DNA from 3 places in the Azospirillum sp. VT-I1 genome. Region 1 is predicted to be linked to each of the others. Evidence: predicted binding sites of a transcription regulator. Region 1 holds the regulator's gene; each other region holds the start of a gene.

Region 1 (4,790 bases):
CGGTCGGAAGGCGGCGGGCTCGGCATCGGCGGCGGCACCATGGGCGGCATGATGAGCACCCGCGGAACGGCCAATCTGCTGACGCGGACCACCGGCATCCTGGCCGCCTGCTTCTTCGCCACCAGCATCGTGCTGGCGATCCTGGCCGGTGGGCATTCTCGCCCGGCGTCGATCATCGACAGCCTGCCGACGGCGCCCGCGCAGTCGACCGCTCCGGCGGCCCCGGCGCAGCCTGCCGCTCCGGCCCAACCCGCGCCGCCGGTGGCCCAGTAAAGGGATCACCCCAGCAGCGCACGGGTACGAGCGAACAGCGAGGCGGCCTCCCCGAAGCCGCCTCTTTCTTTTGAGGGCCGACGTTCGCGGCGCCACGTCACGGCGGCATCACGGCGGCGACCCTTCGGGGGACGTTGAACATCTCTCCCCTCTGGGGAGAAGCACGATCCATCCCCTCTGGGGAGAAGGACAATTCCGTCCCCTATGGGGACATCAGCCATCCGTCCCCCCACGGGGACATGGAACAGCTCTCAAGCTCTTCGGACGGACATGACTCGCTACATCTTCATCACCGGTGGCGTCGTTTCTTCGCTGGGCAAAGGTCTGGCGTCGGCGGCGCTTGGGGCGCTTCTCCAGGCGCGCGGCTACAAGGTGCGTCTGCGCAAGCTGGACCCGTACCTGAACGTCGATCCCGGCACGATGAGCCCCTACCAGCACGGCGAGGTCTTCGTGACCGACGACGGGGCTGAGACGGACCTGGACCTCGGCCATTACGAGCGTTTCACCGGCGTGTCGGCCCGCAAGGGCGACAACATCACCACCGGCCGCATCTATTCCACCGTGATCGCCAAGGAGCGGCGCGGCGACTATCTGGGCGGGACCGTCCAGGTCATTCCGCACATCACCGACGAGATCAAGGAGTTCATCCGTGCCGACGCGACGGATGAGGATTTCGTCCTGATCGAGATCGGCGGCACGGTGGGCGACATCGAGTCGCTGCCCTTCCTGGAGGCGATCCGCCAGTTCGGCAACGAGGTCGGGCAGGAGAACGTCCTCTACATCCACCTGACCCTGCTGCCCTACATCCCGACCGCCGGCGAGCTGAAGACCAAGCCGACCCAGCATTCGGTGAAGGAGCTGCTGAGCGTCGGCATCCAGGCCAACATCCTGCTGTGCCGCGCCGACCGTCCGATTCCGGAGAACGAGCGCAAGAAGATCGCGCTGTTCTGCAACATCCGTCCGGAGCGGGTGATCGCGGCGCTGGACGTCGATTCGATCTATCAGGTGCCGATCAGCTACCACGAGGAAGGCTTCGACACCCAGGTCCTGAGCTATTTCGGCCTGCCGACCGACAAGGAGCCGGACCTGTCGCGCTGGACCCGCATCATGGAGCGGGTGCGCAAGCCGCAGGGCGAGGTCACCATCGCGGTGGTCGGCAAGTACATCAGCCTGCTCGACAGCTACAAGTCGCTGGCCGAGGCGCTGACCCACGGCGGCATCGCCAACAACGTCAAGGTCAACCTCGACTGGATCGATTCGGAGATCTTCGAGGATGACGACGCGGCGGTGAAGCGTCTGGAGAACGTCCACGGCATCCTGGTGCCGGGCGGCTTCGGCTCGCGCGGGACGGAAGGCAAGATCCGGGCGGCCAAGTTCGCTCGCGAGCGCAAGGTGCCCTATTTCGGCATCTGCTTCGGCATGCAGATGGCGGTGATCGAAGCCGCCCGCAACATGGCGAAGATTGAGGATGCCGGCTCCACCGAGCTGGGCAAGCCGGGCAACCCGGTCGTCGGCCTGATGACGGAGTGGATGCGCGGCAACACGCTGGAGCGCCGCGGCGAGGCCGGCGACCTGGGCGGCACGATGCGGCTGGGCGCCTATCCGGCCAAGCTGCAGGAAGGCAGCAAGGTCGCCGAGGTCTACGGCACCACCGACATCTCCGAACGGCACCGTCACCGCTATGAGGTGAACGTGTACTACAAGGAGCGTCTGGAGCGCTGCGGCATGCGGTTCAGCGGCCTGTCGCCGGACGGGGAACTGCCGGAGATCGTCGAGATTCCCGACCATCCCTGGTTCATCGGCGTACAGTTCCACCCGGAACTGAAGTCCAAGCCGTTCGAGCCCCATCCGCTGTTCACCGCCTTCATCAAGGCGGCCATCGACCAGAGCCGGCTCGTCTGAGGAGCGTGGGGGGCGACGTCAGCCCCCACCCTTACCTTCCCCGGCATTGCGGGAAAGGCGAGGGTGGAGGCTGACCGACGCAACTGGTCAGTACTTCCGGACCAGGCCGACCAGCTTGCCCTGCACACGGACACGGTCGGCGCCGAAGATGCGGGTTTCATAGGCGGCGTTGGCGGGTTCCAGGGCGATGGTGTTGCCCTTGCGGCGCAGACGCTTCAGCGTCACCTCGCCCTCGTCGACCAGAGCGACGACGATGGTGCCGTTTTCAGCGGCGTCGCAGCGCTGGATGATGATGGTGTCATGGTCGAGAATACCGGCCTCGATCATCGAGTCGCCGGAGACCTCCAGCGCGTAATGGTCGCCGCTGGTCAGCATCGAGGCAGGAATATCCACGAAGGCGCTGTTGTCGCGCAGGGCCTCGATCGGCGTGCCGGCGGCGATGCGCCCGTACAGCGGCAACTGCACCGTCTCGTTGGCAGCCGCCGGGGTCGGGGCAGGGGGAGCGGTGTCGCGGCCGGCGAAGGCGAAGTCGCCCTTGATGACGTTGGGCTGGAATTTCGGCTTGGGCGCCGTGCGAGAGCGGGCGGCGTCCAGCCCCTCGGGCAGGCGCAGAACCTCCAGCGCGCGGGCGCGGTGGGGCAGGCGGCGGATGAAGCCGCGTTCCTCGAGCCCCGTGATGAGACGGTGGATGCCCGACTTGGACTTCAGCCCCAGGGCGTCCTTCATCTCGTCGAACGACGGCGAAACCCCGCCCTGGCCAAGCCGTTCGTGGATGAACAGCAGCAATTCGTGCTGCTTGCGCGTGAGCATGGATGCCTCCCGGCCGTGGCCAGACTGAAGATGGAACAAAAACTAAACGTTGCTCCATGTTCTAGTTTGGTTCCTGCCGCGCGTCAAGTCCCCCATCGACCCGATTTCGAAGGTGAATGGAACATTCGAAACAGCATGCAGCAGTTTTCGGGCTGCTGTTCATTGTTGAATCCGATGATTTGGACCGGAGACTTGACTGGTTTGGCGGCGGTCAGATGCTGAGCGCACCATCGGTCAGGAGAAGCACGCTCACCATGGCGCCGGCCGGTTCCGGATCGGCGTTGGGCGGGCGCGGGATCAGGCAGTCGGCCTGGGCGTAGAGCGAGGTGATGGCGCTGTCCTGCCGGGCAAAGGGCGTGACGGTCAGGACGCCGTCGGCGCCGGCGGCGAGGGTGGCGCGCAGAAACTCCTCGCGCCGGTCGTTCGCCTTCAGCGCGGTGGTCAGCCGGGCGCGCAGCGGCGGCCGGTCGTCCTCCGGCGGCAGCCCCTGCAGCAGACGCAGGACCGGGCGCAGGAACAGGACGGCGGTGACGCCGGTGGATACCGGGTTGCCGGGCAGGCCCAGCAGCGGCACCCCACCGGCCCGGCCGAACATCAGCGCCTTGCCCGGTCGCATCGCCACCGTCTGCACCTCCAGCGCCACGCCGCGGTCGGCCAGCACGTCGCGCACGAGGTCGTAATCGCCATGGGCCGCACCGCCGGTGGTGACCAGCATGTCACAGCCGGCGGCCCCCTTCGCCAAGGCGGCCACACTGTCGGCCGTGTCCTTGGCGACGCCGAGATTGTGGGCGAGCCCGCCCTGGGCTGTCACCAGTGCGCAGAGGCCTAGCGCATTTGTGCTGACGATCTGGCTCGGCCCCAGCGGGTCGCCGGGCAGGGCGATCTCGTCGCCGGTGGCGAGGATGGCGATGCGCGGCCGGCGGTGGACCGACAGCCAGGGCACGTTGCCGCCGGCGGCCAGGGCGATGTCGCGGGCGGTCAGGCGGCGGCCCTTCGGCAGAAGCTCCTGCCCATGGGCGAAGTCGAAGCCGGCCTGACGGACGAAGCGGCCGGCGGCGACGGCCCGGCCGATCCGGACCGTCGTATCGTCGGCGTTGCAATCCTCCTGCATCACCACGGCGTCGGCACCATCGGGCAGGGGCGCGCCGGTGAAGATGCGCACAGCCTCGCCGGGGCCGACGCTGCCGCCGAAGGCATGGCCGGCGGAGGATTCGCCGATGCGGCGCAGCGGGATGGGGGTCTCGGCGGTCGCGGCGGCGATGTCGGCGGCGCGCACGGCCCAGCCATCCATCGCGGCGGCGTGGAAGGGCGGCTGGGTCAGCCGGGCGATGACCGGTTCGGCCAGCACGCGGCCGAGCGCGTCGGGCAGGGCGACCGTCTCCGCCGGCAGAGGGGCGAAGGCCGACAGGATGCGGGCGCGCGCCTCTGCGACGGAGATCATGGCGTCAGGCTCCGGCCAGCGGAACGCCGGCGGCAGCGCCCCATTCGCCGCTCTTGCCGCCGGCCTTGTGCAGCAGGCGCACGTCGGTGATGGTCATGCCGCGGTCCACCGCCTTGCACATGTCGTACACGGTCAGCGCGGCGACGGTGACGGCGGTCAGCGCCTCCATCTCCACGCCGGTTTGGCCCTTCAGCTTGCAGGTGGCGGTCACGTCCACCGCGTTGCGCGCCGGATCGCAGGTGAGGTCGACCTTGACCGAGGTCAGCATCAGCGGGTGGCACAGCGGGATCAGATCCGGCGTGCGCTTGGCCCCCATGATGCCGGCCAGCCGGGCGACCGACAGCACGTCGCCCTTCTTCACCCC
Region 2 (4,790 bases), 1.0 Mb from region 1:
CGCCTTCACCCCCGACCAGGTGTCCATATAGCCGAGCAGCCGGGGCAGCGACCACAGCGCCTCCATCGCCAGCGGCGGCGCCGGCAGCGGCGGAAACGGAAACTCCAGGTCGCGGTAGCCGTTCACCACCTTCCAGCGGTCGGCCGGCCAATAGGCCCCCAGCGTGCCGTTGTGGAAACGCTCCACCGCCGCGTCCAGCGCCGGATCGTCCAGCCGCTGCAAGGCGTAGCAGACCAGCGCCACCGCCGCCCCCGGCTTCGCCACCCGCCGCACCTCGGCATAGAAGCGGTCGAGGTCGAACCAGTGCGCCGCCTGCGCCGCGACGATCAGGTCGCAGCAGCCGTCGGGCAGGCCGCTGTCCTCCGCCGGGGCGACGGCATAGCGGATTTTGGGATGCGCCTGGGCCTGCGCGATCTGCTCCGCGCTGGCGTCGCTGGCATGGACCGATCCGAAGCGGGCGGCCAGCGCGACGGCGACCTGCCCGTTGCCGCAACCGACGTCCCAGGCCAGCCCGCGGGCCGGCGCCGCGTCGGCCAGCGCGTCCGCCAGCCCATCGGGGTATGTCGGCCGGAAGGCGCGGTAATCGCCGGCATGGCCGGAAAAATGGTCCTTGAAGGAGGTCATCGGTCTGGAACCACCCCGCAACGATTAGGGTTGGAATTCGCCGGCGGATGAGGATAAACCCTGTGGGTTCGTCGCGGAACCCTCCCCAGGCCGTCCCGCATCTTTCCGCTGTGGCGCAGGCGCGCCGGGCGTGCTAACCAAGCGCGCGCTTTTTCGTGCGCCCCGCCAACCACCCGTGTCCGGCATGCAGACCTTCCTGGAATTCGAAAAGCCGATCGCCGAGCTTGAAGGCAAGATCGAGGAGTTGCGGCACCTGACCAACGCCGGCGACATCAACATCGCCGACGAGGTCGCCAAGCTGCAGGCCAAGGTCGACAAGCTCCTGCGGCAGACCTACGCAAAGCTCACGCCCGCGCAGAAGGTTCAGGTGGCCCGCCACCCCAATCGTCCGCACTGCCTGGACTATGTGCGCGGCCTGATCGAGGACTTCACGCCGCTGGCCGGCGACCGCCATTTCGCCGAGGACCGCGCGGTCATCGGCGGGCTGGGTCGCTTCCGCGGCCGCTCGGTGGTGGTGATCGGCCAGGAAAAGGGCAACGACACCGAATCGCGCGTCCGCCACAATTTCGGCATGGCGAAGCCGGAAGGCTACCGCAAGGCCCAGCGCCTGATGGATCTGGCCGACCGCTTCAAGCTGCCGGTCGTCTCGCTGGTCGACACCGCCGGCGCCTTCCCCGGCGTCCAGGCGGAAGAGCGCGGCCAGGCCGAGGCCATCGCCAAGAGCATCGAGCGCTGCCTGCGGCTGAACGTGCCGATGGTCGCCTCCGTCATCGGCGAGGGCGGGTCGGGCGGCGCCATCGCGATTGCCACCGCCGACCGCGTGCTGATGCTGGAACACGCCATCTATTCCGTGATCTCGCCGGAAGGCTGCGCGTCGATCCTGTGGCGCAGCTCCGACATGGCGGGCGAGGCGGCCATCGCGCTGCGCCTGATCAGCCAGGACCTGAAGGAGCTGGGCGTCATCGACCATGTGGTGAGCGAGCCCATCGGCGGCGCCCACCGCGACCCGGCCGAGACCATCAAGAAGCTGGGCGACTGCATCGAGGAGTCGCTGGGCGAACTGGACGGCCTCGACGGCGTTACGCTCCGCGCCAAGCGCCGCGAGAAGTTCCTGGAGATGGGGCAGAAGGGGCTGGGGTGATTTACCCCCACCCCAACCCTCCCCCGCTGGGCGGGGAAGGGAGTAAGTGCTTATACGGGCAAGTGGCGGCAGTCCCTCCCCGCCCAGCGGGGGAGGTTAGGTGGGGGTCTAACACCTCCATCCCAAAAGCACCTCACCCCAAGAACCCGTGCAGGAACCAGCGCGGCCATTCCCCCGGCCGGTACAGTCCGGCGCGGAACAGCCAGAAGCGGCGGCCGGCGCCATCCTCCACGCGGTAGTAATCGCGCACGGCCAGCCCCAGCGATCCCTCCGGACGCCACCATTCGCACTCGATCCGCTCCGGCCCTTCGGCCCGGCTCACGCGGTGGCGCAGGCCGCGCCAGACGAACTGCAGCGGCGGGTCGTCGGGCAGCGGCGCGGTGGCCTCGATCGGTTCGGGCGGGGTCAGCAGTCGCAGGGGCCGCGGCCGGCCGGCCGGCCAGGGCTTCGGCACCGGCAAGGTTTCCACCGGCGGCAGCGGCGCCACGCAGCGCTCCGGCAGCCAGCTTTCCCGCGGCACCAGCCGAAGCACCGCCCGTTCCCCCAGCCGCAGGGCCAGCCGGTCGACCAGCTCCGCCAATCCGCCGTCAATCCCCTCGCCATCGATGCCGGTCTGGATGGCGGTGAGCGGCCCCGTCTCCGTCGCCGACAGCACCAGCGTCTCCAGCCCCGGACCGGGTTCGATCCGCTCCAGCAGGGGGGCGGCCAGCCGGGCCAGCGCCGCCGGGTCGCGGGTCGGGCGGCTGGTGCCGAGCGTCAGGCTCTGCGGTTCGTCATCCACCCGCTGGTCGGTGCGGTGGGCGTCCAGCCGCAGCCGGCGCACCCCCTGCCCCGCCGCCTCCAGCCCCTTGCACAGCCGGACCAGCAGGTGGCGGAGCGCCCCGGCGATCGACTCGGGCGTGGCGATTGGTTCGGCGAAGGTCAGGCGCTCGCGATGCTCAGGCACCGGCCGGCGCGGGGAGATCGGCTCGTCCAGCCGGCCGAATGCCTGATCGTAGCGTTGCAGCAACCTGGCCCCGAACCGCGCCGCCAATCCGGCCCGCGGCATGGCATGCAGGTCGCCGATCCGGCGCAATCCCAGCGCATGCAGCCCCTCCACCGTCTCCATGGGCAGGCGCAGAGCGGCCAGCGGCAGCCCGTCCAGCCGCTCCATCCGCCGATCCTCCAGACTGCCGAACCGCACCAGCCCCCAGGCGGCGGCCGGGGTGTCGGCGATGGCGGCGCGGGCGGCGAAGCCGGCGGCGCGCAGCCGGCCGGTCATGTCGGCGGCCAGCGCCGCTTCGCCGCCAAAGAGGTGGGCACAGCCGGTGATGTCGATCACCACCCCGTCCGGCTCGTCCACCGCGGTCCAGGGGCTGTAGCGCCGCGCCCAGTCGGCGATGCGGCCGAGCAGGGCGGCATCCTCTTCCGGTGTCGCCTCCGCCACCTCCAACGCCGGTTCCAGCGAGCGGGCGTCGCCGAGGGTATGGCCGGGGCAGATGCCGGCCGCCGCAGCCGCCCGGTTGACCGCGACCACCATGCGCCGCTGGCGCTCCGTCCGCAGCAGGGCGAAGGGACGCGCCCGCAATTCGGGTGGCATGGTCCGCTCCCGCGCGTCGGTCGGCAGCCGCGGGAGCCATAGGGCGAGGATGCGGCGCCTTCCTCCCCAACGACCCGATCCCCTCTCCCCCTGGGGAGAGGGCTAGGGTGAGGGGGATGCGCTGCGGGACCTTTGCCAGCATCCTGCAGCGGCTCCCCCTCACCCCGACCCTCTCCCCGGGGGTAGAGGGGGATAGGTCCGGGGGTGAGGAAAGCGCGTCATACGGGAACCAACAATCGGAACAAAGAAAGAACACTCTAGCGCCAGCTTAGCCGCGGAGGGAGTCCCTCCTTTAGGGTCATCTTGCCGAGACGTTCGGCAGTGCCGACATTCCGTTCATGAGCCCTCATCTCCCGCCCCTCGCCCGCCGACTGGCCCCGCTGGTTTTCCTGCTGGCCGCGGGCGCCTGCGCGCCGTCGGAACTGCGCGACGACAGCCCCGGCCGCGCCCAGGCATTCCCGCCGGTCTACAACCAGACATTCGTCCCGGGAGGCGGAGAGCGGCGGACCTGGAGCCAGATCCAGGCGGAGCAGTCGCGCACCGGCTCAGGCCCCGCCGCCCGGCCGCGCCAGGCAGAAGAGCCGCAGCCCCGCGCCAACTCCAGAGCCACCGACTCGGGAAACACCGACCGGCCGCCGCCCAAACGTCCCCGCGGCAGTTCGTCGCCCCCGCCCGATCCGGCGGCCCTGCCGCAGCCGCCGCGCCCGATCCCGGTGCCGCCCCCACCCTCCTCGCAGAGCGCCACCGATGCCTTCAAGCGCGACCTGATCCGGCCGGAAGTGGACCGCATGCGCACCGACGACGCCATGGGGCGGCTCGACCCGCTGGGCCAGCGCGACCTGATGCGGCGCGAGAACGACCTGCGCCAATGGGGCGACCCGCTGGCGCGCTAGCATCCCACCGGCAAGCTCCGCCTTGGCGGCTTGACCCCGCACCCGCTCTGCCGCCATACCGGCCGCTGACACGGAACGGACGGAGGATGCGGGCGCATGACGACGGTGACGGGGGCCTTCGGTAACGGGCTGACCACGCCGGTGTGGGTGCTGCAGCATCTGCTGGGCATCCTCGGCATCGGCATGTGGGCGGGACAGACCGGCGGCACCGCGGTCTGGCAGGTGCCGGCCGCCGCCGTGACCGCGGCGCTGGCGGCGGGCTTCGCGGCGCAGATGGGGCTGCGGCTGCCCTATGCCGGCCCGGGGCTGGCAGCGTCGCTGATCGTGATCGGATCGCTGGTGGCGCTGGGGGTGAGGGCGCCGGCCGTGTTGGCCGTGCTGATCGCCGCGGTGGCCGCGGTGTTCCACGGCCACGCCCACCAGGGACCGCCGCTCTATTGGGCGGGCTTCGCCGCCGGGCTGATGCTGGTCGCCTGCGGCGGGCTCGGCCTGTCGATCGCGGTGACGCAGGCCGAGTCGGACCGGGCGGTCCGCGTGTGTGGCGGCGCGGTGG
Region 3 (4,790 bases), 130 kb from region 1:
CTGATCTCCATCCTGCCCGGCACGATGAAGGGGATGGTCTTCCGCCTGAACTACTACTTCGAGAATCTTGACCATTTCACCTTCGATCGCGCCGGGGTCGGGGCGCTGCTGTACCGGGTGATGGCCGATGTCATGTGGGCCCTGTGGCTGCCGATCCTGCTGTTCGTGGTGGCCGGCGTGCTGTCGACCGTCGGGCAGACCGGGTTCCACGTCTCCTGGAAACTGATCGAGCCGAAATTCTCCAAGCTGAATCCGCTTCCCGGCCTGATGAATCTGTTCAAGGCCGACCAGGCGGTGGAACTGCTGAAGAGCATCGCCAAGCTGGCGGTCGTCGGCGGCGTCGCCTACATGGCGCTGAAGCCGATGTTCGCGGGGGTCGAGGCCTTCATCGGCATCGACATGATCGCGATGCTGCTGCAGCTCGATTCGCTGACCACGCGCCTGCTGATCTGGGTTCTCGTGGTCCTCACCTTCATCGCCGCCGGGGACTTCATCTGGCAGAAGACCCAGTTCGACAAGAAGATGAAGATGACGAAGCAGGAGGTGAAGGACGAGCACAAGCAGGCGGAAGGCGATCCCACGGTCAAGGGCCGCATCCGGCAGCTCCGCTTCGAACGCGCGCGCAAGCGCATGATGGCAGCGGTGCCCAACGCCGACGTGGTGGTCACCAACCCGACCCACTTCGCAGTGGCCTTGAAGTACGATCCCAGCCAGATGGGCGCGCCGCTGGTGCTGGCGAAGGGCGTGGATCAGGTCGCCTTCAAGATTCGCGAGATCGCCGAATCGAACAATGTTCCGGTCATAGAGAACCCGCCTCTCGCCCGTGCGCTCTATGCCGCATGCGATATCGACGAGGAAGTCCCATCCGAGCACTATCGGGCGGTCGCCGAAGTCATTACCTATGTCTTCAAGCTGAAAGGCCGGTCGCTGCGCAACTGATGCGCGTCCGAAGCGGTTGACGGCATCGGGTGGGACGACTGACCTTCGCGCGCTCTGACATTTGGGGCTTGGGGTTCTGGTGCCTGGAGATCTGGTGGACGAAACGACTTCCCTTTCCGACAGCGCACGCAACGCAGCCCGCCGTGCGGCACCGTCCGGCGGGGCCCTGATGCTGCTCCAGTACTGCGTGGCGCCGGCCGGGCTGCTGGTTCTGGCCGCCGGCCTGCTGCTGGACCGTGAAGAGATCGGATGGATTGGGGCGGTGCTGGCGGCGGCGGGGGTGGCCCTGCTGATCGGCCGCAGCATCGCCGTCGTCCGGCGGTCGGCGCGCATCGGCGCGCTGCTGGGCGGGGCGCTGGAAGGCATGCCGGCGGGTCAGCTGGTCTGCGACGGCTCCGACGAGGTGGTCTTCGTCAATGCGGCCTTCCGCGAGCTTGCCGGCTGGCGCCGCGGCGAGCGGCCGCTGGATGCGCTGGCGCGCCAGTTCTCCGACGATCCCGACAGCGCGCGCGAGTTCCGCCGCCTGCGAGAGCGGGTGCGGGCGGGTGCCGCGGCGTCGGCCGAACTGGCGATCCCGGCGCTGGACCACAATCCGCCGGAATGGCGCAAGGTGCAGGGCCAGCCGGTGCCCGGTTTCCCCGGCTCCGTCCATTGGCGGATCGAGGACATCACCGCGCGGCGCGAGCTGGAGCATGTGATGCTGCGCGAGCAGGCCAAGCTCGCCGACTTCATGGAGCATGCGCCGGTCGGCTTCTTCTCCGTCGATCAAAACGGCCAGTTCCTGTTCGTCAACGCCACCCTGGCCCAATGGCTGGAGGCTTATCCCGGCGACCTGACCGATGGGGAAGCGCGCCTGCACGGCATCCTGGCCGCGCCGCCGCAGTCCGCCGCCCCCTACGACCTGTTCGATCATGGCGGCAGCGAGCAGCGCGGCGAGCTGACCATGGTGGGCTTGCGCGGCCGGCGGTTCCAGGTGGCGGTGGCGCAGAGCGTGGTCCATGGCGACGACGGGACGATCCACACCCGGTCGGTGGTGCGCGACCTGTCGCCCGAACGCGAATGGCAGGAGGCGCTGCGCCAGTCCGAACAGCGGTTCCAGCGCTTCTTCGAGGATGCGCCGATCGGCATCGCGCTGGTCGACGAGACCGGCCAGCTGACCGAATGCAACGAGGCGTTCCTGGCGCTGATCGGCAGCGAGGCCGGCAGCGTCATCAACCGCCCGATGGCCGACCTGATCGTCCCGGCGGAGCGCGAGGCGGTCACCGCCCGGCTGAAGTCGGTCCAGGGCGGCGCCGACCCGGCCCATCCGCTGGAGGTGCGGCTGTCCGGCGGGCGGGAGCTGACGGCCCAGCTCTATGCCCGTCGCCTTGCCAACCCGGTCCGCACGGACGGGCGCGGCGAGGCGGACAGGAACGGGCTGGGCGTCGGCCTGATCCTGCATTTCATCGACATGACCGAGCGCAAGAGCCTGGAGGCCCAGTTCGCCCAGTCGCAGAAGATGCAGGCGGTGGGCCAGCTGGCCGGCGGCGTCGCGCACGACTTCAACAACCTGCTGACGGCGATGATCGGCTTCTGCGACCTGCTGCTGCTGCGGCACAAGCCGGGCGACCAGTCCTTCAGCGACATCATGCAGATCAAGCAGAACGCCAACCGCGCCGCCAACCTCGTGCGGCAGCTGCTGGCCTTCTCGCGCCAGCAGACCCTGCAGCCGCGCGTCATCAACGTGACGGACGTGCTGGCGGAGTTGGCGAACCTGCTGCGCCGGCTGATCGGCGAGAACATCGAACTGAAGATGATCCATGGCCGCGACCTGGGGCTGGTCAAGGTGGACCAGAACCAGCTGGAGCAGGTCATCATCAATCTGGTGGTCAACGCCCGCGACGCCATGGCCGGTGGTGGTAAGCTGACCATCAACACCACCAACTACGTCGTCACCCAGCCCGAGCGGCGCGAGCATGAGACGGTGCCGCCCGGCAGCTACGTCTCAATCGAGGTGATCGACACCGGTTGCGGCATCGCGCGGGAGAACCTGCAGCGTATCTTCGAGCCGTTCTACACGACCAAGGAGGTCGGGTCGGGCACAGGTCTCGGCCTGTCGACGGTGTACGGCATCGTCCGGCAGACCGGCGGCTTCGTGCTGGTCGATTCGGCGGTGGGGGAGGGGACGACCTTCACCATCCTGCTGCCGCACCACCAGGGTGAACTGCGCCCGGTCGACACCGCCGAACCGCGCGAGCGGCGCGGCAGCGACCTGACCGGCAGCGGCACCATCCTGCTGGTGGAGGACGAGGACGCGGTGCGCGTCTTCTCCGCCCGTGCGCTGCGCAACAAGGGCTATCAGGTGCTGGAGGCCAAGAACGGCGAGGCGGCGCTGCAGCAGATCGAGGCCAACGGCGCGTCCATCGACCTGCTCATCACCGACGTGGTGATGCCGCAGATGGACGGCCCGACGCTGGCCCGCCATGTGCGCAAGCTGCGTCCGGAGATGCGGGTGATCTTCATCTCCGGCTATGCCGAGGACCGCTTGGGCGAGATCGACGGCGTCGAGGTTGCCCATTTCCTGCCCAAGCCCTTCTCGCTGAAGCAGTTGGCCTCCAAGGTGAAGGAGGTCATCCGCGACGGGCGGTGAGGGGTTGGGGAGGGGGCAAAATCCCATCTCGCAGGCCCCTCAAAAATAGGAACACACAGGCAACATCAGTCCTTGCAAACGAGAACGAAGAGAGTACATTTAGCCTCGTTGCAAGAGCGCCGACCGTGTGTTCTAAGAGAGGGGTACCGGGCATGTCGTCCGCACAGCTTCGTTTGGTCGAGAAGGATTCCATGGACAAGCAGAAGGCGCTCGATGCCGCCCTGAGCCAGATCGAACGCGCGTTCGGCAAGGGCTCGATCATGAAGCTCGGCGCCAAGGAGAACTTGGTCGAGACGGAGGTTGTGTCCACCGGCTCGCTGGGTCTCGACATCGCGCTGGGCATCGGTGGCCTGCCGAAGGGCCGCATCATCGAAATCTACGGGCCGGAAAGCTCGGGCAAGACCACGCTGGCGCTGCACGCCATCGCCCAGGCCCAGAAGGCCGGCGGTACCTGCGCCTTCGTCGATGCGGAGCACGCGCTCGACCCGTCCTACGCCCGCAAGCTCGGCGTCAACATCGACGAACTGCTGATCTCGCAGCCGGATGCCGGCGAGCAGGCGCTGGAGATCGCCGACACGCTGGTGCGCTCCGGCGCCATCGACGTGCTGGTGGTCGACTCGGTCGCCGCGCTGGTTCCGCGCGCCGAACTGGAAGGCGAGATGGGCGACAGCCATGTCGGCCTGCACGCCCGCCTGATGAGCCAGGCGCTGCGCAAGCTGACCGGCTCGATCTCCAAGTCGAACTGTCTGGTGATCTTCATCAACCAGATCCGCCTGAAGATCGGCGTGATGTTCGGCAACCCGGAGACGACGACCGGCGGCAACGCGCTGAAGTTCTACGCCTCCGTCCGCCTCGACATCCGCCGCATCGGTTCGATCAAGGACCGCGAGACCGTCGTCGGCAACCAGACCCGGGTCAAGGTGGTGAAGAACAAGATGGCCCCGCCTTTCCGCGTGGTCGAGTTCGACATCATGTATGGCGAGGGCGTGTCGAAGGTGGGCGAGTTGCTCGACCTCGGCATTCAGGCCGGCGTGGTCGACAAGTCGGGTGCGTGGTTCAGCTATGACGGCACCCGCATCGGCCAGGGCCGCGAGAACGCCAAGAACTATCTGCGCAACAACCCCGAGGTCGCCGACGCGATCGAGGCCAAGATCCGCGGCAACGCCGGTCTGGTCGCCGATGCGATGATGGGCACCCCGGAAGCCGACGGCGAAGCCTCCTC

The links. Region 1 encodes LexA, which represses DNA repair genes until DNA is damaged. Its sites were predicted from a motif close to ATGTTCTANTTTGGTTC; they were not measured.
Region 2: the regulator LexA is predicted to act here: its motif matches at 3,584-3,600, upstream of AB8P05_RS07375 (Y-family DNA polymerase).
Region 3: the regulator LexA is predicted to act here: its motif matches at 3,651-3,667, upstream of recA (recombinase RecA).

What each region holds. Positions count from the first base shown of each region.
Region 1 covers NZ_CP168800.1:512,506-517,295, reverse strand. Annotated here, with positions in the region: gene secG (preprotein translocase subunit SecG) at 1-273, shown strand, start outside; gene AB8P05_RS02430 (CTP synthase) at 544-2,175, shown strand; gene lexA (transcriptional repressor LexA) at 2,263-2,985, opposite strand; gene AB8P05_RS02420 (molybdopterin molybdotransferase MoeA) at 3,197-4,426, opposite strand; gene moaC (cyclic pyranopterin monophosphate synthase MoaC) at 4,431-4,790, opposite strand, start outside.
Region 2 covers NZ_CP168800.1:1,535,221-1,540,010, forward strand. Annotated here, with positions in the region: gene AB8P05_RS07365 (class I SAM-dependent methyltransferase) at 1-624, opposite strand, end outside; gene AB8P05_RS07370 (acetyl-CoA carboxylase carboxyltransferase subunit alpha) at 809-1,765, shown strand; gene AB8P05_RS07375 (Y-family DNA polymerase) at 1,899-3,344, opposite strand; gene AB8P05_RS07380 (hypothetical protein) at 3,683-4,237, shown strand; gene AB8P05_RS07385 (HupE/UreJ family protein) at 4,334-4,790, shown strand, end outside.
Region 3 covers NZ_CP168800.1:642,799-647,588, reverse strand. Annotated here, with positions in the region: gene flhB (flagellar biosynthesis protein FlhB) at 1-939, shown strand, start outside; gene AB8P05_RS03065 (ATP-binding protein) at 1,034-3,568, shown strand; gene recA (recombinase RecA) at 3,721-4,790, shown strand, end outside.